4 regions of the Pseudoalteromonas sp. G5_S1_54_S4 genome follow, and region 2 is predicted to be linked to each of the others. Evidence: predicted binding sites of a transcription regulator. Region 2 holds the regulator's gene; each other region holds the start of a gene.

Region 1 (8,844 bases), on a different contig from region 2:
CTGTTTAGTTACTCGAGCTTGGTAAGGGCTTTTTTCAGCATTCACTAAAGCAGTTACAATTTCATTAACTTGCAGCCCTGAACCTATACCTTTAAATGAAATATCCATAATAATTACCCTCTTAAATTACTGAAAACTAAACTTTAAAATCAACCAATACACCGGTGGCTTCCGCTAATTTAGCAACGATACCTAACACTTCTTCAGAAGGATACTGCTTAACTAAATCACCACTTTCTTTATCAATCACCTTAATAACATTACGGCCAGAATCCTCATCCACTTTAAACTGTAGACTACGGTTCATTTCGCCCATAAAGTCCTGCAATTGCTGTACCACCTTCTCTAGTTTTTCAGGTGATAACTCTGTTTCAGAAACTTCACTATTACTTGCAGTGATGGTGATGGGTGTATTCTTTTGTTCATCAGCATTTTGCTTAACTTGTGATGGGGTTTGGTAACTTGAGGTAACCTCACCTTTTTGCGCTGAGCTGATATTTAGATTTAAACTTTGCGTTTCCATAATTCGCTCCTACTATAAAGCGATATAAAGCTTTATACCTATACAAGAAAGGAAGGGTTGCCCCTTCCTTAGTAGTTAAGTATAGAGCTTATTGTTAAATTAACCTAATAAGCTAAGTGCTGCCTGTGGCAACTGGTTAGACTGAGCTAAGATTGTTGTACCAGCCTGTTGCATAATCTGGTTCTTAGTTAGTTTAGCCGTTTCTGCTGCGTAGTCTGTATCTTCGATACGACTTTTAGAAGCCGACACGTTTTCTGATACGTTTGCAAGGTTCGCAATAGTGAAGCCAAAACGGTTTTGCACCGCACCTAAGTCTGCACGTTGTGCATCAATTTGCGCAAGCGCTGCATCAATTGTTTGAATTGCATTTTGCGCACCTTCGCTAGTCGAACCAGAAATATCAATAGATTCAATGCTAACAAGACCGCTGCCCGCACCTGTTGTAGTCACAGAGGAATTTGCAGTATCATCACCTAAATATTCAGTTACATCGGCACTTGCTGTTGAATCACTAATCGCTATTTTATTAGCAGAAGTAAGCGACAATGTTGATGCTACTGCTTGATCACCATCTGCTGTACCTGTATATGCAGCGGCTCCCTCATTAGCATTAACTAGCTGCACTGTACCTGTCCCCGTGCCTGCAGCTGTGTTAACTTGAACCCCGTTAACTCCGGTTGCATTTAAGGTAATAGTTTTGTCATCTGAGTTATAAACGGCATCATAACCGTCAGCCACCATAGCTTCAGCTAGTCTAGCACCATCCCCACCGAAATCACCCAAATCGTAATCATCTCCGCCAACAGATAACACGTCATCATCCGCTGAACTCAAATTTTGGATTGTAACGCTTAATTTGGCTTCAGCTGTTACACCCGTTGCAGCAGCATTTATTTTTTCTGCCATATCATTTGCGCCGTCAGTACCTCCAAAAGAAACTGCAGTACCATTAACGCTCCAGTTTGCTGCTTGAGTTTGAGTGGCTAACTGAGCCGATAAAAGAACATCATCACCAGAGCCTAAAACCGAACCTGAACCTGTTATATTATTTGCACCGATCGCATCTGCAGATACATCACGCAAAGTTACATTGATTGTTTCATTTGCGTTAGAACCAACTTGGAATTGTTTAGTACCGAACGAGCCATCTAGTAAGCTTGTACCACCAAATTTAGTCGTTTCAGCGATACGAGTAAGCTCTTGCTGTAATGCGCCCACTTCTTTTTGTAGTGCTGCACGAGCGTTAGCATCGTTTGAACCATTAGCTGATTGTAGAGATAGATCACGCATACGTTGTAAGATGTTTGATGACTCTTGCATCGCACCCTCAGCAGTTTGCGACATTGAGATACCATCGTTAGCGTTACGCTGAGCAACACCTAAACCATTAATTTGTGAAGAAAGACGGTTAGCAATTTGTAGACCTGCCGCATCATCTTTCGCGCTATTGATTTTCATACCAGATGAAAGGCGTTGCATTGATGTACCTAACGCATCGCTAGATTTTGATAAGTTTCTTTGTGCATTTATTGATGCAACGTTAGTATTTACTGATAAAGCCATGTTATAACTCCTGATTACTTTCGTAATGTAACTAATTGATTTTAACCAAGAGCCATCACAATAAAAATCTGTTCAAGCTCCGTTCTAATTAAGTTAACGGCCGTTATAAAATTACCTTTAGCTTTTTTTTAAAAAAAATAATAAAAACTTTTAGTTGATTGAAATACAAACAAAAAAGCCAAGCAATATCGCTTGGCTCTTTTATAGTTAGCGGGTATTAGCCACCTAAAAGACTTAATGCGGCCTGTGGTAACTGGTTTGCCTGAGACAAAATAGTAGTACCGGCTTGTTGCATGATTTGGTTTTTAGTTAACGTTGCGGTTTCAAGCGCGTAATCGGTATCTTGAATACGACTACGCGAAGCTGACACGTTTTCAGATACGTTAGCAAGGTTGGCAATGGTAAAGCCAAAACGGTTTTGCACCGCACCTAAGTCTGCACGCTGGGCGTCAATTTGCGCTAATGCAGCATCAATAGTTTGAATTGCAGATTGAGCACCTTCACTAGTTGTACCACTAATATCAATCGCCTCCACTGATGACAATTGACTTAATGAGCTATTAAACATCTGGAGCTCATTTGCTGCTCCATCGTTTGAAATACCAATTTTGCTCGGTGATGACAAATTTATTTCCGATGTTTTTGAAGCTGTTGTTGCTCCCGCAGCAGTTCCATCAAACGTTAATCCACCAGCAGGCGTACCAACTGCTTCCATTACAGATTCAATACCATCAACACCTGTTGCTTTTAGGCTAATATTGCCTGCAGCTGGGTCATAAACAGCATCATAACCGTCAGCCACCATCTCTTCTGCTAGGCGCGCCATATCACCACCAAAAGTGCCTAAGTCATATTCATCATCGCCAATTTTTATAGTTGCATTATCGGTACTCGTTATCCCTGCGATAACAACATTTAGACGAGCCTCAGCTGTAACACCAGCCGCAGCTCCATTAATAGAATTAGCTACACCATCAGCGCCATCATTTGCTCCAATTAAAACATCAGTACCGTTGATATTCAGTGATCCAGGAGCTACAACTTCATTTGCAGCCATACTGCCTGCAGCTACTACACCAAATACAGTTCCTGGCCCATCAATTTCGTTGGAACCAATAGCATCGGCAGCAACATTACGTAAACTTACATTAATGGTTTCATTCGCGTTTGCGCCCACTTGGAATTGTTTTGTACCAAATGTACCGTCAAGTAAGCTGGTTCCACCAAATTTGGTGGTGTCTGCAATTCGAGTAAGCTCTTGTTGCAGGGCTGCTACTTCTTTTTGTAGGGATGCACGGTCAACCGCACTGTTTGAACCATTCGCTGATTGCAGTGATAAGTCACGCATACGTTGTAAGATGTTTGCAGACTCTTGCATCGCACCTTCAGCAGTTTGCGCCATAGAAATACCATCATTGGCATTACGCTGAGCTACTGTTAGACCATTTACCTGAGACGTTAGTCGGTTGGCAATTTGTAAACCTGCAGCATCGTCTTTTGCGCTATTAATACGCAAACCAGATGATAGTCTCTGCATTGAGGTTTCAAGTGCCATGCTAGATTTAGATAGATTGCGTTGCCCATTAAGTGATGCAACATTTGTATTTACGCTTAAAGCCATTTTACCATCTCCTAGTTTCAATCAGAATGTGGTTCAAAATATTTAAGCAAAAACCACACTTTCTATGACTAGTTGAATGCATTACTTGTGCCAACTAATAATAAAACATTAAACCCATGTTTTATAACAACTAAATAACATTTATTACGGTATTTAATGAATAGTGAGCATTTTTTTGACAGGAGAGAAAAAGAGGGGTGACAGTTTTTTGCCGCTTCGTTAAGGCAAGTTATTACCTATTTTTCCTAAAAGTAATAACCTGCCTTGGATGGTGTTTATAAATAATCGAATAATGAGAGTTTAGCCAAACGACCAAAAGTCGCTTGTGAAGCCTGTAAACCAGACTCTTGTTTAGTAAGTTCGCTAATCGCTTCAGCGGCATCAATTTCAATCAGGCTGGATCTGTTTTCTTGATTATTGATATCTAGTGCACTGTTTGAATCGGTCACACGCTCCACCACGTTCATACGCCCACCTAGGCCAGCCTGAGTAAACACAATTTGCTCACTGGCATTTTTAAGCTGAATTAACCCATCCGATAACGCTTGGTTAATTTGCGCTCCATCAAGTTGATCGTCATTTAGGCTGATGATCAGATCTTGCAGCGTATTTAACACATTTTCTTTACTTGGTTTTTCAAGGGTAAAATCAAGCTGCCCTGGTGCTGCTCCTTCGAGTTGAATTTCCATACCAGCAAACTCAATCGGTTCGTCGGTTACTTCACCCGTAACGGGTGGCACAAGCGAGGCGCCGTCTCGTAATATTTCATACTGTTCAGGCGATGAAGGGGTTGCACCTGGGATCACATTAACATTATAGGTATTGATCGTTGGAGAAATAAGCGGATCTGGGTCTGAGTTATAATTACCTTTGTGAAAGCGGTCAAACTCACCTTGGTTTTCAACATACACAGTACCCGCAGTAATACCGCCGCTTGGGGTGCCTTGATTTGAAATAACATCAAGACGTGCATCAACTCGTTCAAATACATTAAAGCCATTATCGCTTGATTTGATCTCAACGCCTTTGGCGATCGTCACTTCGTGCTGACCTTGATCGCCTTGGTATTCATATTTGCCATTAGTGCTATTAAAAGTATATGTTTGAATATTATCTTGATAGCCAGAGAATAGGTATTTCCCCCCTTCTGATTGACTATTCATTAAGTTAAGCAGCGATTTTTGCAATTCTTTTAGTTCACTGGCAACTGAAGCCAAATCACTTTGACCTAACGAACCATTGCCCGCTCGTATGGTTAGCATTTGCGCTTCTAAAATAGTGTCGTTCATACCCTTAAGTATGCTTTCTTCGGTTGATAAGCGACCATTTAGCTGCTTTATATTTTTAGTTAACTGCTCATTGGTTTCTATTTTATTGGTGTACAACATCCCTTGCGATATAGCAGCTGGGTTTTCAGAGGTACTCAAATACTTTTGACCTGTGTTTGCTCGCTCTAAAGCGCCTGCAACGCCCTGTTGATTATCTAAAATTTTATTAATTTGACTTTGATACATTAAATTATTTGATAAACGCATAATTACCTCGCCGCACTCAGTAAAGTGTCAAAAATAGAACGTGCTGCAGACAGTACTTGAGCCGATGCAGCATAAGATTGCTGAAAACGCAGCAAATTAGCCGCCTCTTCATCTAAGTTTACGCCCGACAATGATTCATACCAGGCTTCTGATTGTTGTGCTAATGCATCAAATGCAGCACCGTTGGTCATTGCTTGGCTGGTCACTACCCCAACATCAGTTACCAAGCCTGCATAGGCCTGATTCAACGTTTTATGATTATCGGCTGAGGCACTTGCCACTACATTTTGACGTACTAAATCGGTATTTTGTAAATCTGCGAGCTTTTGGCCATTACGGTTATCATCAAAACCGCCTTCATTAAATTCTAAATTAAAGGTATCACCTGTAGCCGGTACACCTTCAATATTAAAGTCAAAACCATAGCCATCGTAAGGCGCTCCAGCTTGAGCGAGTATATTATTAGCAGGCGGTGTAACTGTAAACGTGGTCGTGCCATTACCGTCAGTCAGTTGATATTCGTTAGCATTAGCTGTTTTAACAATGCTAATAGGGCCATTAGCTAGCCCTAGAGGGTTACTAAAACTGCCAGTGGTTACATCGCTCACATCACCCGGTGAAATAGTACCTGTCCCTGTATTATCTAGGCCGTCAGCTGTTCTAATTGGAGAGGCTAAGGCAATGTCTTCACCTCGACCACTGGTCAACGATATATTACCCGCAGCGCCACTATTGAGTTTTACCTGAAATTGATCCCCAGCATTACCGGCTCCCGTTACATTAAGCTCTAAGCCAAACGATTCCCCACTAGTAATCGCTGCTGAATCGATAATGCCGCTGGGTGGGATAGTTGCTAAAGACGCTGTACCTAAAGGCTCACCTTTATTATCAATAGGCTGAATACTTACTTCGTTAGGGTTACCCGTATAAGTGATCACAAAGTCACTGGCTGGTAGTTCACTGCCTTTACCAGCCTCAACGGTTGCTGACATATTAGCTGTTCCGGTATTTGCTTGATAAACATAAGCACTGACCGTTGGAATTTCAAAAATATCTCCACCTAATTCACCATTAGCATCCATCCCTAAACGGTTTTGCTGATTAAACGAATCGGCAAGTGCAATGCCCATCTGGCCAATTTGATTTTGTGCAGGCACCAAAATATCGTCTCTAAATGCCAATAAACCGCCAATTTTACCTTTTAATTTAGTGGGGTCTATTTCAAGTGGTACAGCCTTACCGCCATTTACATCTAAGCGTAGCTCTTTAAAATTAGCATCAGGATCGCCACTAATAGAAAACAAGTTAAATGACCCATTTTGCATAACAACGGCTTCACCTGTACCCATAAACACTTGTTTTTCACCATTAGGGCCATCAAGTGTTTCTATATCAATTAGCTCAGATAAATCACGTATTGCTTTATCACGCTCATTATAAGCTGAGCTCGCATCCGCTTCGTTCTTGGTACCATGAACACCCGCAATTTCTTGATTTAACGAACTAATACTTTCGATTAACGTATTCGCCTCTTCAGAAAAAATTTCTAATTGCTCATTAACCACCGCTTTTTGCTCTGAAACAATACCTGCAAGCCTGTCCATTTGATCAATCAAATTTTGCGCATCACTCATCACTAATGAACGAGCAACCGTTGATGAAGGTTGATTAAGAGCTTCTTGTACGTTATTGAACATTGAGTTGATACTAGTTGATAAGCTGTTTGATTTTTCTGAAAAGATTTGATCAACTCGACTCGCTTCACTAACAAATTGATCAAAAAAGCTTTTATTTGAGGTATCTCGGTTTAATTGCTTTTGCGCAAACTCATTCAATAATCGATACGTTTGGCCACGGCCTACCTGATTATCAATCATAGTGGTAAACTCGGTGCGCTCACGTACATACCCTTCAGTATTAACGTTTGCGATGTTTTTACTTGTCGTTTGCAATAACTCAGAGTTTGCTCTTATTCCTGAATTAGCAATATTTAATAAATTAAACGACATGTTACTCTACTCCTTGGCGGATAACGCTTGTGGCGATATTCTTTAACTCGTTACTGTTAAGCACTCTTTTTATTTTGTCTGCATAGTTAGGGTCGGTTGCATAACCTGCTTGCTGTAGAGAGTCTAAAAATTTATGCGGCTTTGCTGTATTGTTTAATGCATCTTGATAGCGAGGGTTCTGCGTTAAAAAATCCACAAAGTCATTTACGCTATCTTTTATTGAGTCATACGCTCTAAAGCTTGCTTGCTTTTTAACTGCAGCGCCTTGCTCAAACTCTAAAGTGACCTTACTGGCTTTTTCGCCCTGCCAACTTTTATCTGACTTTATATTGAATAAATTATTGGAGCTATTGCCATCGCCCTTATTAATAATATGCTTACCCCAGCCGGTTTCTAATGCCGCTTGAGCGACCATAACCGCCGGATTTAAACCAATTTTTTTAGCCGCTGTTTTTGCGTGTTCCCACACTGTGCTTACAAATTCCTCAGCATTTTCAAATGTGCCAGACGCTATGTTTTGTTCGCTTTTTTCAGTTGAATCAACGAGCGGCACTTTTTCAGTGACCTTTTGGTTTTCTTGATGAGGTAAGGTGCTACCCGCACGTTGGTCACTAAAGAAATCTGACGTTGTACGAAGAACAGAGCCTGGCATAAAGTTTTTTCCATCTGGCGATAGTTGCTGCACAATTAAATCAGCAAGCCCTAATGAGCCATTTGATGAAAGCTCTGTAGCTAGCTGTTGATCGTGCATTTCTTCAAAAAACTTCACGCCACTTGCATTAAATGGGCTTTCTTTGTCTTCAAAAGCCTCATTGGCTTTACGCATACTTTTCAGTAGCATTTGGGTGAAGATAGCTTCAAATTGTGCCGCCGCTTTTTTTAACGCCGCTTTAGATGCATCGGTTGATGCATCACCGCTGTTTAAAGCATCTCGACGCAAAGAGTCTAAGTTGCCTAAATCAAAAAAGTTTTGCTTATCTAGATGATTTGTTTCCATCAGCTTTTTGACACAATAATTAATAATACCTAGTTAAATGCAATAATTGAGCCAAAAGAAGAGTAGCGATGAAAGGTTAAGGGTTAAGGGTTAAGGGTTAAAGACCCTAGGGCTTAGGGTCTAGAATCTTATAAAACTAAATTACAACAAGCTGACCGTTAATTGCACCGGCTTCTTTAAGTGCTTCAAGAATCGCCATTAAATCGCCAGGGGCAGCGCCAACTTCATTAATAGCACGAACTAAATCATCAAGGCTTACACCTGGGTCAAATACAAATGCCCGTGAGTCATCTTGGTCAACGTCAATAATACTTTGTTGGGTAACCACTGTTTCCCCCTCAGCTAGAGGATTTGGCTGCGCCACATTTTGTTGCTCAGCAATGGTCACAGTAAGGCCACCATGGGTAATTGCCGCTGCTTGTAACTTTACATTTTTACCTATTACTATAGTGCCTGTGCGTGAATTAACGATAATTTTTGCCGAGGTATCGGCTGGTTTAAACTCGAGGTTTTCAAGAGTCGATAAATAAGCAACACGCTGCGATGCATCACGCGGTGCAATCACCCGAATAGATGCTGCATCGAGTGCTTGAGCG
Region 2 (8,844 bases):
CGTCAGTCTCCCCGTCCTCGTTCAGCAGAGCTTGCGTCAATGTTTTCACAATCTGGAATTGACACCTCTGGTCATTACCAAGAACAAGAAGCTGTTCAATCTCGACCTAAAAATATGTTTGAACGTGAACAAAGTGCGCCAGCACGTCCTCGCACCCAAGCTGATAGCTTAGGTTTTGATGATTTAGACAGTGGCTTTGACGATTTAGACTCACCGAGTGCACCGCGCCAGCAAACGATGCAAAACGAGTCGAGTGATATAACCACCATGCGCGAAGAAATGAACGCAATTCGTCAATTACTAGAACATCAAGTATCAGGTTTAATGCAACAAGATATGGCGCGTCGTGATCCAACCCGCGCCTGCATGATTGACCGTTTAGTGGGTATGGGGATAGATAAAGACGTTGCTGAGCAGATGGCATGCTTTGTACCCGACGATGTATCTCGCCAACAAGGTTGGAAAGCCTTATTGAATATGGTTGAAGACCAAATGCAAACCACTAACAATGAAATACTTCGCCAAGGTGGTGTTTATGCATTAGTAGGCCCAACAGGGGTAGGCAAAACCACCACTGTTGCAAAATTGGCAGCATTAGGTGCGCAAAAGTACGGTGCTGATAAAGTTGCGCTTATTACGACTGATACCTACCGTATTGGTGCCTATGAGCAGCTAGCAACTTATGGTCGAATTATTGGCTGTGGCGTAAAACAAGTCAAAGATGCAAATGAATTAGCAGAAGTTTTATACCATTTACGAAATAAACGTCTAGTCTTAATTGATACAGCAGGAATGAGTCAGCGAGATTTACGTTTAACTGAGCAACTTAATACCTTAATGCGTAATCAGCGTGTGGATATACGTAGTTATTTAGTATTAAGTGCAACAGCACAAATTAATGTATTACAAGAAACAGTAAGGCACTTTAAAAAGGTACAGCTCAGTGGGTGTATTTTTACTAAGCTAGATGAGTCATTGAGTTTAGGTGAAATTATTAGTATTGCGATTCAAAACCGCCTCCCAATAGGGTATCTTACTAATGGTCAGCGAGTACCAGAAGATATTAGAGTGGCAAATGCCGAAAAACTAGTAAAAAAAGCTGAGCAATTGTATTTAAAAAGAATAAAAGCACAACAATCACGACACCAATCAGTGGCGTCGAGCACAGTAGAGATGTATGATTAACACAGTTTTAGATCAAGCAAGCGGCCTTCGCAAAATGAGCAACAATAATAATAACGGCGTAAAAGTTATCGCTGTCACCGGCGGCAAAGGTGGAGTAGGTAAAACAAACGTATCCCTTAATACGGCAATCGCGCTAGGCCAACAAGGCAAACGTGTGCTGGTTTTAGATGCTGATTTAGGGTTAGCTAATTGTGATGTTATGCTTGGACTGCGTGTAGAGCGCAATTTATCTCATGTTTTATCGGGCGAATGTGAACTTGAAGATATTTTAGTTGAAGGCCCTGCAGGTATAAAAATAGTACCTGCAACATCGGGTTCGCAAAGTATGGTTGAGTTATCTCCTTCAGAGCACGCCGGACTTATTCGTGCATTTAGCGAGCTTAACACTGATTTTGATATTTTAATTGTTGATACCGCTGCGGGTATTTCCGATATGGTGCTGAGTTTTTCTCGCGCAGCGCAAGATGTGGTTGTGGTGGTATGTGATGAGCCTACATCAATTACCGATGCTTATGCTTTAATTAAAGTACTTAGCCGTGAGCACGGCGTTTACAAATTTAAAATTGTTGCCAATATGGTGCGTAGCTTACGTGAAGGGCAAGAATTATTTGCTAAACTTTCAAAAGTAACCGACCGATTTTTAGATATATCAATGGAGCTGGTTGCAACGGTTCCTTATGATGAGAATATGCGCAAATCAACGCGTCGCCAAAAAGTGATAGTTGAAGTTTTTCCAGGGTCTCCTGCTGCGATTGCTTTTAAAACACTGGCGACAAAAATTGCTAAGTGGCCAACACCTAGTCAAGCCTCGGGTCACTTAGAGTTTTTCATTGAGAAGTTAGTTAGTAACTAACAATGACAATACCGGTGAATAGAGCTATGGGATATCAGTCAACACAGAATTTAAATATGATTGTTGAAAAGCATGCCTCATTAGTCAAAAAAGTGGCGTGCCATTTAATTGCTCGTTTACCGGCCAGTGTGCAACTAGATGATTTGATCCAATCAGGTATGATTGGCTTAATAGAAGCTTCTAAAAACTTTGACGCAAGCAAGGGCGCAAGTTTTGAAACCTTTGCGGGTATTCGCATTCGTGGTGCAATGATAGATGAAATGCGCCGAGGTGATTGGGTTCCACGTTCAGTTCACAGAAAAAGTCGCTTGGTAGCAGAGACAATAGTTGCCCTTGAAAGCAGTTTAAACCGTGAACCCAAAGATATTGAAGTTGCTGAAAAACTTGAAATTTCGTTAAATGAGTACCATCATATTTTAAACGATGTCAATGTAAGTAAAGTTTTAGGTATTGAAGACCTTGGTATTGACGATGATGTGATTACACCTCATGGTCAAGATTTAGCACTAGACAAACCTTTCAATAATGTTAAAAATGAACGGTTTAATGAGTCTTTACTCAGTGCGATAAAGTCGTTACCGGAAAAAGATGCAATGGTGCTTTCTTTGTACTATAACGATGAAATGAATTTAAAAGAAATTGGGCATATACTCGATGTTAGTGAGTCGCGTGTAAGTCAGATACATGGTCAGGCGATGATTAAGCTTAAAGCAAAGATCAATGACTGGATAAACTAGAAGTAAGTAAATAAAGGTTCAGGCCTCACTGGAGGATGTTTTGGATAAAAACATTAAAATTCTTGTTGTTGATGATTTTTCGACGATGAGACGTATTATTAAAAACCTGTTGCGCGATTTAGGTTTTACCAATGTTCAAGAAGCAGATGACGGGTCAACTGCTTTACCTATGTTGCAAAATCAAGTGTTTGATTTTGTGGTAACAGATTGGAATATGCCAGGCATGCAAGGTATTGATCTTTTAAGGGCAATTCGAGCTGATGAAAAATTAAAGCATATCCCTGTTTTAATGGTTACAGCAGAAGCTAAAAAAGAACAAATAATTGCTGCGGCCCAAGCAGGTGTTAATGGTTATATTGTTAAACCATTTACTGCAGGTACATTGAAGACTAAATTAGAAAAAGTGTTCGAACGCTTAGGTTAATGAGAGGGAGAGGCTTATGTCAGCACCTGCTGCGCCTCAGATTACTTTAGAACAAGCTCGCCAATTAGTGGCTTTTTTAGAAAATGGTGAGCAAGATAAAGCGAATCAGTTAATTTTAGAAACAGCTTCACAAGAGCAATCACAGTTATTTGCTGAGGTGGGTAAGTTAACGCGTCAACTGCACGAAGCTTTAAAAAGCTTTGAATTAGATACGCGATTAACAGACATTACCACTGATGCCATCCCTGATGCTAAAAAACGCCTCAACTATGTTATGGAAATGACAGAAAACGCAGCCAACAAAACGATGGATGCGGTTGAAGCAAGCTTACCTTTAGCGCAAGAAATTGCTGACGAAATAGCTGATATCAAGCCAACATGGGATCGGTTAATGAACCGTGAAATTGAGCTTGGTGAGTTTAAGTCACTTTGCCATAGCATTGATAAGTTTATGAACAGCTCTCATCATAAAACGGATGAGTTACAAATGTTGATGACCAATGTATTGATGGCTCAAGACTATCAAGATTTAACTGGTCAGGTTATTCGTCGTGTTATTGAACTTGTGCGTGAAGTTGAAGAGAGCTTAATCCACTTGTTAACTGCATTTGCGGCGCAAGGTGAGGTTGAGCAAGTACAACCAACTGAACAACCAGAAGAAACAGAAGATTCCATTGTTGCACAAACACTAGCAGGTCCAGAAGGGCCTATTATTGATAAAGAATCGCGTAATGATGTTGTATCTGATCAAGATGAAGTTGATGATCTATTATCAAGTTTGGGCTTCTAATAGGAGAGTACTGCATGAGCTTTGAAGTCGATGAAGATATTTTACAAGACTTTTTAGTAGAGGCCGGAGAAATCCTTGAGCTTTTATCTGAACAGTTAGTAGAACTGGAAAACAACCCAGATGATACTGAACTACTAAACGCAATATTCCGTGGCTTCCATACCGTTAAGGGAGGTGCCGGATTTTTGGCAATGACAGAGCTTGTTGATGCATGTCATGGTGCTGAAAACGTGTTTGATTTATTGCGCCAAGGTGTAAGAACAGTTAACTCTGAATTAATGGATGTGATTTTACAAGCACTTGATACCATTAATGAAATGTTTGCCACAATTAAAAATCGTGACCAGCCAGAGCCTGCAGATCCAGAGTTACTTGCAGTACTTCACAAGCTTGGACAACCACCAACGGCTGAAGAACTCGCCGGCGATTCTGTGGTTGAAGACACAGCCCCTGTTGAAACTCCATCGGTAGAGCCTGAACCTATAGCTGAGCAGCCAAGCAATGATGCGGAAGAAGATCCGTTTGCTTTTGATGAATTATTTAGCGGCCCAGATAGCAGTAGCTCAGACTCTCAGATTGATGAAATAACTGAAGATGAATTCGAAAGCTTACTTGATGAGTTACATGGTAAAGGTCAAGCTCCACAAGAAGAACAGTCCTCATCAAGTGATAATGATGTCAGTGGCGATATAACTGACGATGAATTTGATAGCTTATTAGATGAGCTTCATGGTGTTGGTAGTTTTGGCGAAGTGAGCCAAGCAACCGCAAGTACACCACAACAAACACCATCAGCTCCTGTGGCTCCACCAAGTAACGAGCAAAGCTCGGGCGATGATGAAATAAGTGACGATGAATTTGAAGCTTTGCTAGATGAATTACATGGCAAAGGCGCACCTAAATCGTTAGAAACATCGGCTCCAGAAAGTAAACCTGAGCCAGTAGCCGCAAACAAGCCTGCGCCTGCTGCGCCAAAACCTGAGCCTAAACCGGTACCAAAAGCAGAGCCTGCAAAGCCGGCACCTTCTCCACAGCCAGCTAAGGCAGCGCCGGCTAAAAAAGCAGCGCCTCCACCGGCAGAAACAACTGTACGTGTTGATACCAAACGCCTAGACCAAATAATGAACATGGTGGGCGAGTTAGTACTTGTGCGAAATCGCTTAGTGAGTTTGGCGACTAACTCTGATAGCGAGGCTATGGGTAAAGCTATTTCCAACTTAGATGTTGTTACTGCTGATATCCAAGGTGCAGTAATGCAAACACGAATGCAGCCGATTAAAAAAGTATTTGGCCGTTTTCCTCGTGTTGTTCGTGACTTAGCACGAACACTTAAAAAAGATATTAATTTATTACTAGTCGGTGAAGACACCGATTTAGATAAAAATTTAGTGGAAGCATTGGCCGATCCATTGGTGCATTTGGTTCGCAACTCGGTCGACCATGGTATTGAAATGCCCGATATTCGTGAAGCATCGGGTAAACCTAGAACAGGTACGGTGACTTTATCAGCTTCGCAACAGGGTGATCATATTCTACTTACCATCCAAGATGATGGTGCCGGTATGGATGCTGAAAAGCTTAAAAAGATTGCGATTAGTAAAGGGGTGCTTGATCACGACCAAGCGAGTCGTCTTTCTGATACTGAAGCTTATAACCTTATTTTTGCACCTGGGTTTTCAACCAAAGAAGAAATCTCAGATATTTCTGGCCGTGGTGTTGGTATGGATGTGGTTAAAACAAAAATCACTCAGCTCAATGGCTCGGTTAACATAAAATCAGAAATGGGCGTAGGGACTACTTTAGAAATCAAAGTTCCACTAACACTTGCGATATTGCCTACCTTAATGGTGGTGGTGGGAGAGCAAACCTTTGCCTTGCCGCTAGCGGGTGTAAGTGAAATATTCCACTTAGATTTAACAAAAACTAATGTGGTTGATGGCCAGCTAACGATTATTGTTCGTAAAAAGTCGATTCCATTATTCTACCTTGAACATTGGCTTATAAAAGGCGCTGATAGAGGTCAGCGAAAAGCACAAGGGCATGTCGTTATTGTGCAAATAGGGACTCAAAAAGTAGGGTTCGTTGTTGATTCACTAATAGGTCAAGAAGAAGTGGTGATCAAGCCTCTAGATGCATTATTGCAAGGTACGCCGGGTATGGCGGGTGCGACTATTACCTCTGATGGTGGAATTGCACTGATATTAGATGTACCGAGTATGCTAAAGCATTACGCTGGATAATAAAAAGTAGGTATAAACTTTATGCCTACCCATTCATTGAATAAGAGAGCGAAATGGCTGTTAAAGTTTTAGTAGTTGATGATTCAAGCTTTTTTCGCCGCAGAGTGAGTGAAATTCTTGAACAAGACAGCGGCATTGAGGTAATAGGCTTTGCTGTAAATGGCCGAGAGGCCGTCGAAAAAACAGCTCAGTTACGTCCTGATGTTATCACCATGGATGTTGAAATGCCGGTGCTGGATGGTATTAGTGCTGTGAAAGAGATCATGGCGAGTAATCCAACACCTATTTTAATGTTTTCATCGTTAACACGAGCAGGGGCATCTGCCACTTTGGATGCGCTTGATGCTGGGGCGATGGACTTTTTACCTAAAAAGTTTGAAGATATTGCTCGCAATAACGATGATGCAATTAAGTTATTGCAAAATAAGGTTAAGGAAATAGGCCGCCAGCGTATTGGAAGAATTACGAGAACGGCCCCATCTCCAAGTATTAGTAAACCAGCGTCAAACAGCTCTGAGCGCTTTTCTAACCTTGCTAAAAAGCCGATAGTTCAACCTGATCGTAGCTTTAATAATGCGAGTCCTGCATCTACTAGCAGCAGTGCCTCAGCGCGTGCCAGTGGTAAGCAGTATCAGTTAGTTGCTATTGGTACATCCACAGGTGGGCCGGTTGCACTGCAAACTATTTTGACGCAATTACCTGCTAATTTTCCACACCCTATTTTACTCATACAGCATATGCCTGCTGCATTTACCCCGGCTTTTGCTACTCGCTTAGATGGCTTGTGTAAGATTAAGGTAAAAGAAGCGCAGCAAGGCGATAGATTGCAACCTGGGTGCGCTTATTTAGCGCCAGGTGGCCAGCAAATGATGGTAGAAGGACGTGGCTCTAATAGAACCCTTCGTGTGTTTGAAGATAAAAATGAACGAGTAAACTATAAACCAAGTGTTGATATTACCTTTGCCAGTGCGGCCAAAGCGTATCAAGGTGATGTGCTTGCCATTATTTTGACAGGCATGGGTGCAGATGGTCGTGATGGTGCTCGCATGCTTAAGCAAACTGGCGCTACAATTTGGGCTCAGGATGAAAAAAGCTGTGTTGTCTATGGTATGCCTCAGGCTATAGCCAGTGCAGGTTTAGCGAGCGAAAGCATTAGCCTTCATGATGTGGCTGCACGTTTAAAAAGAGAGGCTGGCTGTGGATAAGCTTTCTGTTTTAGGATTACTGGTTGCATTAGGTGCTATTGCAATCGGTTATTCTTTAGAGGGAGGTGTGGTATCTGCGCTGTTTAATGGGCCTGCACTAATTATTGTATTAGGCGGTACATTAGGTGCGGTGATGCTACAAACATCAGCCAATACATTTAAAAAAATGCTTGGTATTACTCATTGGGTTTTTGTTACCGACGACCATGATATTGAAGATGCTATTGAGCAAGTAAAACGCTGGTCGCATAAAGCCCGTCAAGAAGGGTATTTAGCATTAGAAAACGAAGCACTTGCGCATTCAGATCCCTATGCCGCCAAAGGACTGAGTTTATTAGTTGATGGCTGTTCAGAGCAAAAACTACGCGATACCCTCGAGATTGACTTATTACTTGAGCGAGAACGATTACTTGAGGCTAGCCGGGTATATGAAGCAATGGGTGGGTATAGCCCAACTATTGGTATTTTAGGTGCGGTACTTGGGCTTATTCAAGCCATGTCATTTATTAACGATCCTGAGCAGTTAGGAACGGGTATTGCCACCGCGTTCATTGCAACTATATATGGTGTTGGTTTGGCTAATTTATTATTTTTACCTATGGCCAATAAGCTAAAGCAACGGGTTGAACAAAAGATGCTTTATCACGAAATGTTAGCGGAAGGTGTAATTGCTATTAGCCAAGGTGAGAGCCCTATTAATATTGAACTAAAGCTTGAAGCCTACCGCGTTGAACGTCCAATTTTACAGGCCCATTAGCGCCTATGTTACGCCGTCGCTTACGTCATCACCAATTAAAGAGCCAACATACTGAGCGTTGGTTAGTTTCTTATGCGGATTATATGACCATAATGTTTGCATTTTTTGTTGTATTGTATGCAATTGCGATAAACAAAGAAGACAACATCAAGGTTTTATCTGATTCTCTTGAGCATGTTTTTGATAAGTCTGCAAAACAATATTCTAAGCAGGGTAACGGGGTAAATGGTGATGCTTTATTGCTTGAAAGGGTTACCCCTGAGGCTGAAATTCTCTATGGCGAAAGTATTCAAGAGCTAGAGCAAGGCCCAATGTTACTCGATGGTCAAAGTGACAATAGCAATATTAGTCAACGCCACTTAGGTAAGCCGCTGGATAGTTTATTGGCTAAATTACAATCGTCGCTGATTGATGAGATACGCAGTGGCGAGGCTAGCTTAGAACTAAGCCAAGACTGGTTGGTTATTGAGCTCAATTCCGGATTGTTGTTTGCCAGTGGTAGTGCTGTTGCACATAACAAGGCCAAAGAGATTGTAAAAAAAATTGAAGCAATCATTGCATCAGTCGATAACTATATAAGAGTACGCGGGTATACAGATAACGAAACCATACGAAATGAAATATTTCGTTCTAATTGGGAGTTATCAGTGGCG
Region 3 (8,844 bases), on a different contig from region 2:
TAGCTAAAATAGGAAAGTGAGTACAGCCTAATACCAGTACATCGATATCTTTATTAATATTTAATCGGTCTAACTCAGTGTGCAACTTATCGATATCTAAGTGCTGGGTAAAAAAGAGAGTCTCTGCCAAAGTAACCAGTTCAACACTACTATATAAACTTGTGGTTATCGATGAGGCATGTTCTTTTATAAGTGCATCAGTATACGGGCTTGATACCGTTGCGGGAGTTGCCAATAAACCTATATGCTTTGATTGCGTTAATTGCGCTGCGGGTTTAATTGCAGGTACTACCCCAACAATAGGAATATCGGTAATTTGACGTACCGAACTTAACGCTGATGTTGAGGCGGTATTGCAGGCTATAACAATTAAGTCGACATTTAGTGACTCATCTTCAATAAATTGAATCAATCCACATAGGCGATGAATGATGGTTTGTTGCGACTGTGCGCCATATGGCAATAATGCATTATCCATAAAATAGCTGTATTGAGCATGAGGAATGCTTTGCTGAATATGCTCAAGCACGGTGGTTCCACCTATACCTGAATCAAATACCATGATGTGCGCTGACAAACTACCATTCCTACTCTTTACTAAGAACGGCAGTTTGCCATGTGGCTTTTGTAAAAGAAAGTAGTTTTACTCAGTGCCTAGCTTTGCAGTAGCGGCGTTTAATTTATCTAAGTTTTCAAACATGGTGTTAGTGTAATCAACCAGTTTATCTATTTCTTGTTGATCTTGATTTAGCCATTGAATGATACCTGATAGCTGACTTTCTAATCCTAGGGTTTGCGCTTTAGAGTAAGCCGATTTTAGATCATCATTAAAAGGGGCAACAGTTTCGGCAATGGCTTTTTCTGATGCTGGCTTAATTTGTTCATACTCTTTAATGGCAGCAACGGTTTTGCTTTGACGTAAGTCCATTGAGAATGCCACCAGCTGTTCATTCCCTAAACTGAGTTCTTGGGCTTGTTCAAATGCTTTATCTAAATCGCCACTGAAAAAGGTTTTACTGACATCTTGTAACTCTGCCATTAAATCATTTATGGCTTGCTGCTCGTCTTCATTAAGCTCACCGTTTACTGACATCAAGAAAGAGAGCTCACGGGATTCAGAAAATTGCGTACTAAATGATTGTGAATCATCTGTTTTTTGATAGCGACTAGATGATTGCGATTGGTAAGCATCTGCAAAGCTAATACTCACCTCATCACCTTCTGCTGTGGTAAATGTATAATCAGCACTATTGCTTAAACTTACATATTGCGCCTGGCTAACAGTAACGCTTGCAGGTTGTGGGTTAAATAAGTTCTGCTCAAATTTATCGAGGCCACTAAAAATACCCTCTTTTGATTTATCAATACCCTCTTCAAGGTCTTGATTGAATACCCCCATGCCTTTTAGTTCATCCACAGCCTCATCAACACCCGTCTGCACTCCTTTACGTGCCTGGCTAAGTATATCTTGTAGTTTCTCATCATTAGCACCATTGGCTTTGGCTTTATTTACCGAGCTTGTTACAAAGTCTAAAACATTTTTAACGACTTCATTAAAATCAAACAGTGGTTTGTCTTTTTTGGTTTCAGCGACCGGCAAACCTAGTTCTTTTGCCATTTTGTCACCTAATACGGCAGCAGCCAGTTCTTTTCCTCGTTGCTGATAACTAGTTGGTGGCGAGTCTATTTTAGGCTGTGGCATTGCTTGATTAGTATTGTATTTATTAGCATTACTGTTTGGAACAAAACTAAAGTTACCTATTTTCATGAGAAGACTCCTATTTAGACTTACTCTTATATCGGCCAAGTAAGCCTATACTGTAGTAAAATGCTCAAAAAAAGCTCACTATATTTGATCAAAACTAGACAAATACGCTTCGCTCCCTACAATAGCGCCGATAAACAGATCTCAACGATAAGGTTATACCGTTAATGGCAGTTATAAATATAGATACCACGCAGTACGATGCACAATTAAATGAAAAAGAGCAGCGTATTACAGAGCAATTTCAACGTTTCGGTGTAAAACAGTTAGAAGTATTTAGCTCTGAGCCCATTAACTACCGCCAACGTGCAGAATTTAGAGTATGGCACGATGGTGACGATCTGTTTCATATTATGTTTGATCAACAAACAAAAGATAAAATACGTGTTGATACCTTTGACCCTGCAGCTCCTTTAGTAGGTGAAATTATGCAGGTGATGATTGATAATTTAAAAGGCTGCGAAGTACTACGTCGTAAATTATTTCAAATAGATTATTTATCAACCCTCAGTGGTGAAATTTTAGTGAGCTTGCTATATCACAAGCCACTTGATGAACACTGGTTAACTGAGATCAATGCCTTAAAGGAAAAGCTAAGTAGCCAGTACAAAATTGACTTTATTGGCCGTGCACGTAAGCAAAAAGAAAAATTGGGCGATGACTTTGTTACTGAGCGCTTAATGGTGAATGGCCAAGAGCTAATCTATCAACAGGTAGAAAATAGCTTTACTCAGCCTAATGCGAAGGTGAATATTAAAATGTTAGAGTGGGCACAAGAGCTATGTAAACCACTAAACAATGATTTACTAGAGCTGTATTGTGGTAATGGAAACTTTTCTATTGCACTTGCTGGTTCATTTAATAAAGTGCTGGCGACGGAAATATCAAAATCGTCGGTGCATTCAGCGCAATATAATATTGCTCAAAACCAAGTAACTAACTTAGATATTATTCGCATGTCGAGCGAAGAGTTTACTCAGGCAATGAAAGGCGAGCGTACTTTCTCTCGCTTAGATGGCATTGACTTGAGTAGTTACAACTGCCAAACCATCTTAGTCGACCCGCCTAGAGCAGGCATGGACACGCTTACGTGTGACTTAGTGGCTAATTATGAAAATATTATTTATATCTCATGTAACCCAGACACATTAGAGCGTGACCTTGAACACTTAACGCAAACCCATGAGGTTAAGCGCTTTGCAATATTTGATCAGTTCCCTTACACACACCATATTGAATCTGGTGTATTTTTACAGAAAAAATAAAATCTAATACTATAATACCAGCGCCTTGATAAGTGCTGGTATTTGCTCTTCACTAAATACTTTAACTTGATTCTTTACCAATAACTTAGCGGTCAGCCCCATGCCTTTTACTTTCACCCCACTATGGCTTCCATCATAAATTGTATTACGGCCACACGAAGGACTAGACTCTTTTAGTAAAGCAAAGCGAATATTATGCTTATTACAAAGGGCTAATGCTTTATTAGCGCCAGCTTCAAATGCACTTGTTACATCCTCAGCAGTATTTGTAATAACTCGATTTTGCTTTATCTCAGCGGGCGCTCTAGGCACGAGTAAACCACCAGCAATCTCAGGACAAAATACAATTAATCTATTTTGCTTTTGCCACAAATTAAGTTGAGGGTGCAATATTGTTTGTCCTTTACCATCATAACGAACTGGCAAACCTAACAAACAACTTGAGATTAAAATTTTTTCCATAATGAATTTTCTTCTCCAAATAAAAAAGCTCCTTTCGGAGCTTTTTTATTTCACTAAACTACTTATTTATTTGCTAAGTAGTTAATAAGTGCGCTTACATCTTCTGGCGATGAAATGCCTGACTCGCCACCTAAGTTAAGCTTGTATTTACCATTAACGATAAACGTAGGAACGCCACGAAGTGCTCCTTTGCCTTTAAAGTAATCTTGGTCGCGTTTCATTTTAGAGCTAAGTGTACGTACCGAGAAGCTTTCAAATAATTTATCAAACTTGTCGCCATCTACGCCTTGCGCTAAAAATACATCTTTTACATCTGCCAACTCATTAAATCGTGCACGCTTTGCATGGATATGATCAAACATCGCTGAAATAATTTTATCTTTTTGAGGTAGTACTTCAGCTGTAGCTAATGCTTGGCTGATCATGGTTTGATGTTCTGGGTCACGTACACCCACAAAATCTACATGGCTTTTCTTAAACTTTACGTTTTTATCTAGCTTAGGTTTGATCTCGGCCAGCAGTGGTTCCATGTTATTACATGCAGGACAGTAAAAAGAGAAAAACTCTTTTACTTCTGGTTTTCTGGTTGCACGATCAGAGACGACATCGTAATGCACGCCCTCTTCGTAAGTGGCAGCAAAACTGGTTGCAGCTAAAGGGAGTAATACAGCAAGTAACCCTGCTTTAACTAATTTGATCATTATTGTGGTGCTCCAAAAATTATAGTTTTAGTAAAAAGCTAATTAACTCATCAAGTTCTTGTTGGCTCTTGATTGTATTAATATTGATTTTGTATTTGTCATTTACGATAAATGTAGGCACGCCAGTTAATGCACCAAGTTCAGAATATTTATTCTGTTTATCTTGCATGGCACGTTCAGCTGCTATGATAGGCAAACTGGCGATGTCGTTATCAAATGTCGTGTTATCAATTGCATTAAGCTCTAATAACTTTTTAACGTCTTTAATTTCAGTTAATGGCGCACGTTGTATATGAATGCTTTTAAAAATTTGCGCTGTTACCGCTTCAGCTTGACCGTGTTTCTTTGCGATTAAGTAAGCAAAGCTTAAATTACTTTGAGCTTGTGGTGAAACGCCTCCCAAAAAGTTGACATGATTTTTTACAAATTCAGCCCCTTCAGGTAAGTTTTCTGCAATCCCTTTGGCTACCGGCTCAAATTTAAAACAATGTGGGCAATAGAAAGAGAAAAACTCGGTTACATTCGGGGTTTTACTTTTTTCAACATCAATTACAGTGTATTGATTACCCGCTTCAAAGTTAGCAGCTAATGCTGCAAAAGGTAAACATAGGATCAGTAAACTTAGTTTTAATTTTTTAAGCATGAATATCTCGTTATACTTCTTTTTAAATAAAAATATTATGGCAATAATTTTAACGGGGCTTCTTGCAAAGCTGCAAACTGCTCTTTAAGCGCTAAAATTTGTTGCTCCCAGTATTTGTCATCTGCAAACCATGAAAAGTTCCGTACAAAAGCAGGATCACTCCAACGTTTTGCAACCCACCCCATGTAATGAATCATACGCATAGCCCGAAGCGGTTCGATCAGCTTAAGTTGTGAGTGATCAAAATCGCAAAACTCTTCATATGCATTCACTAAAGTGTCTAACTGTAACAGCTGTGTTTGTCGATCGCCACTGAGCATCATCCATAAATCTTGAATTGCAGGACCTTGACGGCTATCGTCTAAATCAACAAACATTAATGCATCTCCTGCCCATAGGATATTACCAGCATGGCAGTCACCATGTAAGCGAATGCCTTCTACATTTTTATATTGCTGTTGAGTTTGAGCAATGACTAAATCTAAAATAGTGTAAAAGGAAGTCTCTAATCCCATAGGGACTAACTTACTTTTTTGTAAATGAACTTTAGCTGTATCTAAATATTCATCACAGGTAACGGTCGGTCTTTGGGTAAAGGGTTTCGTTTTGGCTACTTGATGCATACGACCGATTAAACGCCCGAGCACATCGAGTTGATCTAAATTGTCCACCTCAAATAAACGCCCGCCTACACTTGGGAACAAAGTAAACAAATACCCTTGATGTTCAAACAAGCTTTGCCCATTGTGTTTTATTGGCGCCACCACCGGTACTTCAGCGGCGGCTAGTTCAAAAGCAAAGTCATGCTCTTCTTGAATTTGCGCTTTGCTCCAGCGCTCAGGGCGATAAAACTTAACGACGTAACGCTTTGCACCCTCGGCTACAAATTGATATACCCGATTCTCGTAGCTATTTAGCGCTAACAACCCTGACTCAGCATAAATATCCACGCTTTCTATGGCATCCAAAATAAGATCTGGAGTTAAGTCAATAAAGCTAAATTTACTCATATACTTCTTATATAAAAGAAAAGCGGGAATATCCCGCTTTTTTGTTAATAACAGTGCTCGTTTGCCTTTAATAAAGCGACTTATCGTGCCTTAAAAAAGTTGCTTGGCTGCGATATTTTATTATCGGGCTCGTTTATTGGCGACAACACAAAGTTAAACTCGGTCATTGGCGCTTTTAAATCATAAGGATCCATTACCAGTGATAGCGGTACATTATGCGATTCACCAGCGTTTACTGTAAAGGTAGTATCACCTAAGTATTTATAATTATCTAACCCTGTTACATCAATAGAGAATGTTTGCTCGTATTGTGCTTTGTTAATTACTTTTAAGGTGTAGGTGTTTTCAACTAAACCATTAAAATCGACACGATACAACTGATTACGGTCGCGAATAATATCAAAGTCCATGGTTTTACGCATGGCGATATTAGCAACCAGCGCACCGGTAAGTAAGATTAAAATAACACTGTAACCAATCAGCTTTGGACGCAGCGGATGGGTTTTATTCTCCGGTGTTTCTAAATTACGCTCGGTGGTGTAAGAGATAAGGCCTCGAGGGTAATTCATTTTATCCATTACGCCGTCACAGGCATCAATACAAGCGCCACAGTTTATGCACTCATATTGCAAACCATTACGAATATCAATCCCGGTTGGGCAAACCTGCACACACAAGTTACAGTCAATACAGTCACCTAAACCTAACTCTTTAGGGTCTTGTTTACGAGAACGTGGCCCTCGGTTTTCACCACGAGTTTCATCATAGCTTACAGTAAAGGTGTCTTTATCAAACATTGCTGACTGAAAACGTGAATACGGGCATATATGTAAACACATAATTTCTCGCATCCACCCAGCGTTACCATAAGTACAAATAGTAAATACAATGATACTAACTAAGGCATAACCGCCTACATTAAAGGTAACAAATTCAGGCAGTAGTTCGCGAATAGGCGTGAAGTAACCAACAAACGTTAACGCAGTATATAAAGAAAATAATACCCAACTAGTGTGCTTAGCTGTTTTACGCCAGAACTTGTCAAAATCCATCGGCCGTTGATCTAACTTTTTACGTTGGTTAGCGCTGCCCTCAAACTTTTCTTCAAACCAAATAAAAATGAAGGTCCATACTGTTTGCGGACATGTATAGCCACACCACACTCGACCATAAAAAGTGGTAACCAGAAATAAGGCAAACGCTGCTAGCATAAATATAAATGCAAGAATGGTGAAATCTTGTGGCCACAGGGTTAAGCCAAAAATATTAAATTTTTGCTCCATTAGCTCAAATAAAACAGCTTGTTGACCGTTAAAGTTGATCCATGGCAATAACATAAACGCCAGCATGCCTAAAAAGCCAATACGTTGTCTTAGTAATTGATGGAGTCCTGAAACAGCACGCACATAAATACGGTTGCGTGGGTTAAATCTATCTTCTTGACGGCTCAGATCGGGTTTTTGGATCTTAACCTCTGTTGGTATGTTTTTTACTTTAATTTGCTTATCCATTGAAGTTCCTCAACGCCGCTAGGAAATAAAAATTCAGCAATCTTTTTGTACTTTTCGCCTAAGTGTAGCAACTTACATGCTAAACATAATACGCTTTAGGTCGCACTTGTATACTTTCAGATATTTCAGAAATATCTAATTACTCCTCTTATTATACGCATATTGGCTAAAATTACTGACTAGATTGCTAATAATTTATTCAACTTGTGACTTGCTTTTAAGGTGTATTTTATTACACTTGCCGGCTACTAACGTGTTGTTTGGATCAAGGTTTGTGTATTTATGAAGAAATTTTTTATACTAGTGGTTGTGATCCTAGCATTTTTTACCATTGATCACCCCTTGGTAAAAGAGCCTCGTGAGCGCTTACTCGGTGATGGTATAGGCTTGTTAAGCAGCACAACTAAAGTCGATCGTTTTCCTGTCGCAACCATGACAAGAAACAAAATTAATAAACAGTTAGCACTTTCAAGATCCGAAGAAGACTATATTGATAAAACCTTTACCAATGATGAGTCAGTAAAGTTGTTTGAACTACGCTATTGTCGTCAAGGCGATCTAAACCTTTACTTTTATTCAGAACGTTTAACAACGGTATGTCGCATTATCAAAGAGTCATTAGCGCAAGCGAGAGTGAAATAATGGATTTTTCTGGATTAAATAAAAAAGCAAGTAACTCATTTCACAAGCACCGCACTATGCTTAAGCAGTTGGCACAAGGTAAAACACTTAAATGTGAGCATTGCCAGGGTGTATTAACGTTAAATTTAGCCACCAGCGAACCTGGTAAGGGAGTAATACAGTGCAAACAAGGTTGCACTGATATTGAATTAGAGATTGGCGCTTAAGGCTTTACCTACTTATTCATCCCACCCTTCATCGGTATACAAACCACTATTAAGCGCGACAATTTCTATAAGTTCAGCAAAACCTAACGCAAAGTCGCCCATTAATTCATACTGCTGCGCACACAAATGTAATTCATCGATATTATTTTGCTGTGCAATCTTTGCAATCGTTGGTTTATCTAATGCAAAAAAGCTAAGAGTCGCCTGTGCACTTTCAAGCGCTTGCTTGTATTGAATATCTAGTTGCTCACTCTGGAGTAACTTATGAGTATACGTTTGGCTTGCAGTTAAAAAACCTGCAGACCACTGCTGACAAAACTCACGGTCAAACTCAGCGGGTAACTTATAACCAAGTTCAAATACTTGTTCACTTACTTGATGATGTAATGCCATAAACAAAAACAACATGTCTTCATCAAGGTCATTGGCGGTATTAGGTAGAATTTGCTCTAACCATTGATGTACTTCTAATGGCTCAGGTGAACAAATAGTGCCAAATAAATAACCTTGGCTTTGAATAAGGCTCATAGCGCCGGGCTGGGTAGTTAAAAACTCGCTGAGCAGTTTGGCGTGCTGCTCAGTAAACTGAGGTATTTGCATTAAAACTCTTTTTTATAAAATATTAAAATTTAAGTGGAT
Region 4 (3,827 bases), on a different contig from region 2:
GAACCAAAAGCTAACATCAAATGCTATAGCTGGCGATGAAGCGGTGGGAGAGGGTAAGCTCACGATTAGTTCTGGCTCTAACAGTTTTGACATAAATGTGTCAGACACAGCAAAGCTGGCTGATATACGTGACGCGATTAATGACTCTGCTGACAATGATTCAGTTAATGCTACTATTATTACCGATGATACGGGGCAGCGATTAGTGTTATCAAGTAAAGAAACCGGCGCAGAAAACGCAATAAAAATTGTAGTTGATGATGTCGGTGATGGTGGTAATACAGACTTGTCTGGCTTGTCTCGTCTTGCGTATGATAGTGATACAACATCAACAACGTATGCTGAAAACTTAAACGAAGTAACAGCAGCGACGGATGCTTCAATTACGATTGATGGGACGCTTGTTGCGACAAGCAGTACAAATGAATTTAAAGATGTCATTGAGGGCGTCACCATTAATGCCAAAAAAACTCACAATGCAGACGATGATTTAAGTAAAGCAACTATCACTGAAAATAATAATAATGTTGCTGCTGGATTAAAGTCGTTTGTAGAGAAGTTTAATGCATTTATTGATTTATCAAATCAGCTCGGTCGCTCTAGCGCTGAAGAGGGCGTTGGTGCACTTGCGGGTGATTCATTACTTAGAGGCTCTGTAAACCAAGTACGCTCGATGTTAACATCTGAATTTAGCACGGGTAATGGTAATACCGACTTTTTAGCTAACTTTGGTATTAGAACTGAGCGCTCAGGTAAGTTAAGTATTGATTCTGACGCTCTTAAAGCTGCCGTAGAAAGTGATCCACAAGCTATCCAAACGTTTTTTGTTGGCGAAAATGACGGTGATGGTTTTGTTGGCCAGTTAGATACTGTTATTAAAGGTTATACGGCCTCTGATGGTATTTTTAGTTCACGTATTGAAGGGCGTGAAACACAACTCGATAAGCTACAAGATGAAGTTGATGCATTTAATAGCCGAATGAAAAAGTATGAAGAGCGACTATATAGCCAATACAATGCCATGGATATATTAGTTGCTAACCTAAACTCGACAGGAGGTTACTTGCAGCAGCAATTAGCTAACCTACCGGGTGTGGCTAAAAAGTCTAGCTAAACAATTAACTTTGTTTAGCAAATAAAGCCTGGCTTATGAGTCAGGTTTTTTTATGTTTGTTCGATTGTTAGTAACTAACTGTGTTGTTTTATAGTGAGGTTTGAGGAAATAAAAATACAGAGTGAAAAATCTGCTTAATCACTCTGTAAAGGGGAATAAAATAGGGGGTTAGCTAAGGCAAGAAGTGTTTTTAAATATTAGATTTATACTTATTTACAGCTTTTTTATTTTTTTGATTACCAACTATTTTAACCGCTAATAGTTGCTTTTGATTATCTATTTTAACAGATAGCTGTTCTATTAGGTTAATTAAAAACTCAAGTTCAGTAGCTGAATAATGAGTTTTTTCTCTAGAAAGTGAGCTACTTATGTGAATATCAAGTTTATTATGAATATTCAGCGCTTGCTCAATATCCCAATCTTCTGAGTCAGCAATCAAACTTACTAGCTCATTGCAATATGCTCGAGTCTCACTATCTTTAACTTGTGAGCTTGTAACCCGATTTAAAGACATTACAGTTGTGGTTCTCTTTGTTCGAATGGAATTGCTTCCCAGCCTGACTTAATCTCTTTAATTAAGGTAATTACTTCATCAATTTTATCAATGTTGTTTTCAAGGTTTGCAGTTAATAAGCAACGCTGACAGTAATCGTACAAAGAGTCTAAGTTAGTTGATACTTCATTATTGTCTTCAAAATTTAACACTTGCTGCAACGCACCAAGTAGCACAATACAATCAGAGATTGCGTTGCCTTTTTTTTCTAACTCTTTACGTTCAATAAATCCTTTTGCAGCAGAGAGCTTGCCAACAATATTTACAAACACGAGTTTGACTTGATCATAAGGTGTCATCTCTTTAACGCTGCTAACTGTTATTTGACGGTATTTATTGATTGATGCATGAGCCATAGGTAATTCCTTAAATTTTAATTACATGTTCAGAACTCTAAGCAAGTTTAGTTCCAACATAAGTTTGACTATTACTTTATCGGCCAAAACAGTCACACCTTTAAATAATAATAGCAGTTTTTATGAGTTTTTACTGTGTGAAATCGTATCATTGAAAATCGCATTATATGTCGTTTAATTCATCCTAAGTATGTATGTCACTAAAACTACCCAGGCAATTAATAGTTATAAAGTATTGACTTTGTGCGGCCAGTGTCTGTTTTTTGGCGTTAATGTCAAAAAATCGCCGCTATTGCTTGCATCCAAACCCAACTGGCTTACAATTTGATTAATAAAACAAATTAGTGAAATAAATGGCTCGCTAAAGATGATCTTAATTTTAGATAATAATAACAATCGCTCTATTGGATTATACGCATCGCTTACTTTTATTGGTGAGGCGGTACAGTTGCAAACAGAAGCTGACTTTGAACAGGCATGTAGCCACTATCAAAACAAAGAATGTATTGTGGTGTTAGGTGCTTTGCAGTCTTTAGATCACGAAAGTTTAATTAAACGATACCCAACATTTCCTTTTTTACTCATTGGTGAAACGCTTAAACCTTTGTTGAGTTTGGCTAATGTTGTGGGGTTGATATGTGAGCCATTTACTCATGAAATAACCACACAGCTGTTACACGACTGTCAGCAATATCAGCGCATGTTGCCGCATGAACATAAAAATAATAAAGAGAAAAGCACCTTTGATGGTCTTGTTGGTGAAACCAAAGCCGTAAAAGATTTACGCTTTTTAATTACGCAGGTTGCTAAAACCGATGCTAACGTACTTATTTTAGGTGAGTCGGGCACAGGTAAAGAAGTAGTTGCCCGAAACGTACATTTGCTTTCTAAGCGTAACAAAGGCCCATTTGTACCAGTAAACTGTGGGGCAATTCCTGCAGAGCTACTAGAAAGTGAACTATTTGGTCATGAAAAAGGCGCGTTTACTGGGGCTATTTCAGCACGAAAAGGCCGTTTTGAGTTAGCGCAAGGTGGCACGCTATTTTTAGATGAAATCGGCGACATGCCACTGCAAATGCAGGTTAAGTTACTGCGAGTGCTACAAGAGCGCAGCTATGAGCGCGTTGGTGGTACTAAAGCGATTCAAGCTGATGTGCGTGTTATTGCCGCAACCCACCGAGACCTTGAAAACATGATAGAAAAAGGCTCATTTAGAGAAGATTTATACTATCGCTTAAATGTTTTTCCTATTGAGAGCCCATCTCTTGCTCAACGCGCAGAAGACATACCATTACTACTTAAAGAGCTTATGCGCCGCGTAAATGAGCAAAGCGGTACTACGGCTAAGTTTACAGAGCGTGCTATTGATAGTTTAAAAGAACATTCTTGGCCGGGTAATATCCGTGAGCTCGCGAACCTAGTTGAGCGTATGGTTATTATGTTCCCAGATAAGGTGGTGGATGTTCCTGACTTACCTAACAAATACCGCTACATTGAAGTTGAAGCCTATGAGCCTCAGTATCCAGAAGAACTGATGGAGCGTGATGCGTTTAATGATATTTTTAGCGGCGGATTTAGTGAAGACGAAATAGATCTAGAAGATGACTTTGCTCAGGCCGCACCTGGTTTATTGCCCGATGAAGGTATTGAGCTTAAAGAGTACTTAGCTGAGCTTGAAATTAACTTAATCACACAGGCATTAGAGCGCTTTGATTACGTTGTCGCCCGTGCTGCTGAAGTACTTGGCGTAAGGCGAACCACACTGGTCGAAAAAATGAAAAAATATAACTTGTCTAGGGATTAA

Evidence for each region. Region 2 encodes FliA, which starts transcription of late flagellar genes. Its sites were predicted from a motif close to CTAAAGNTNNNNNNNNNNNNGCCGATA; they were not measured.
Region 1: ACTRWE_RS05575 (flagellin N-terminal helical domain-containing protein) is a predicted target of FliA. The motif match lies at 2,181-2,207, and genes of this name have one in related genera.
Region 3: ACTRWE_RS16465 (DUF5610 domain-containing protein) is a predicted target of FliA. The motif match lies at 1,798-1,824, and genes of this name have one in related genera.
Region 4: fliS (flagellar export chaperone FliS) is a predicted target of FliA. The motif match lies at 2,101-2,127, and genes of this name have one in related genera.

What each region holds. Positions count from the first base shown of each region.
Region 1 is NZ_JBQKUL010000008.1:98,101-106,944, reverse strand. It holds gene fliD (flagellar filament capping protein FliD) at 1-108, opposite strand, end outside; gene ACTRWE_RS05580 (flagellar protein FlaG) at 137-523, opposite strand; gene ACTRWE_RS05575 (flagellin N-terminal helical domain-containing protein) at 623-2,086, opposite strand; gene ACTRWE_RS05570 (flagellin) at 2,304-3,707, opposite strand; gene flgL (flagellar hook-associated protein FlgL) at 3,983-5,242, opposite strand; gene flgK (flagellar hook-associated protein FlgK) at 5,245-7,251, opposite strand; gene flgJ (flagellar assembly peptidoglycan hydrolase FlgJ) at 7,253-8,248, opposite strand; gene ACTRWE_RS05550 (flagellar basal body P-ring protein FlgI) at 8,385-8,844, opposite strand, start outside.
Region 2 is NZ_JBQKUL010000027.1:26,030-34,873, reverse strand. It holds gene flhF (flagellar biosynthesis protein FlhF) at 1-1,185, shown strand, start outside; gene ACTRWE_RS11530 (MinD/ParA family ATP-binding protein) at 1,178-2,038, shown strand; gene ACTRWE_RS11525 (RNA polymerase sigma factor FliA) at 2,065-2,775, shown strand; gene cheY (chemotaxis response regulator CheY) at 2,816-3,199, shown strand; gene ACTRWE_RS11515 (protein phosphatase CheZ) at 3,216-3,989, shown strand; gene ACTRWE_RS11510 (chemotaxis protein CheA) at 4,004-6,229, shown strand; gene ACTRWE_RS11505 (protein-glutamate methylesterase/protein-glutamine glutaminase) at 6,283-7,434, shown strand; gene ACTRWE_RS11500 (flagellar motor protein) at 7,427-8,191, shown strand; gene ACTRWE_RS11495 (flagellar motor protein MotB) at 8,197-8,844, shown strand, end outside.
Region 3 is NZ_JBQKUL010000053.1:15,411-24,254, reverse strand. It holds gene murI (glutamate racemase) at 1-577, opposite strand, end outside; gene ACTRWE_RS16465 (DUF5610 domain-containing protein) at 644-1,768, opposite strand; gene trmA (tRNA (uridine(54)-C5)-methyltransferase TrmA) at 1,933-3,030, shown strand; gene ACTRWE_RS16455 (2-thiouracil desulfurase family protein) at 3,040-3,492, opposite strand; gene ACTRWE_RS16450 (thiol:disulfide interchange protein DsbA/DsbL) at 3,555-4,193, opposite strand; gene ACTRWE_RS16445 (thiol:disulfide interchange protein DsbA/DsbL) at 4,213-4,836, opposite strand; gene ACTRWE_RS16440 (serine/threonine protein kinase) at 4,872-5,846, opposite strand; gene ccoG (cytochrome c oxidase accessory protein CcoG) at 5,927-7,357, opposite strand; gene ACTRWE_RS16430 (hypothetical protein) at 7,640-7,999, shown strand; gene ACTRWE_RS16425 (hypothetical protein) at 7,999-8,205, shown strand; gene ACTRWE_RS16420 (UPF0149 family protein) at 8,218-8,805, opposite strand; gene ACTRWE_RS16415 (type II secretion system protein N) at 8,828-8,844, opposite strand, start outside.
Region 4 is NZ_JBQKUL010000008.1:107,148-110,974, forward strand. It holds gene fliD (flagellar filament capping protein FliD) at 1-1,114, shown strand, start outside; gene ACTRWE_RS05590 (hypothetical protein) at 1,305-1,628, opposite strand; gene fliS (flagellar export chaperone FliS) at 1,628-2,023, opposite strand; gene ACTRWE_RS05600 (sigma-54 dependent transcriptional regulator) at 2,391-3,827, shown strand.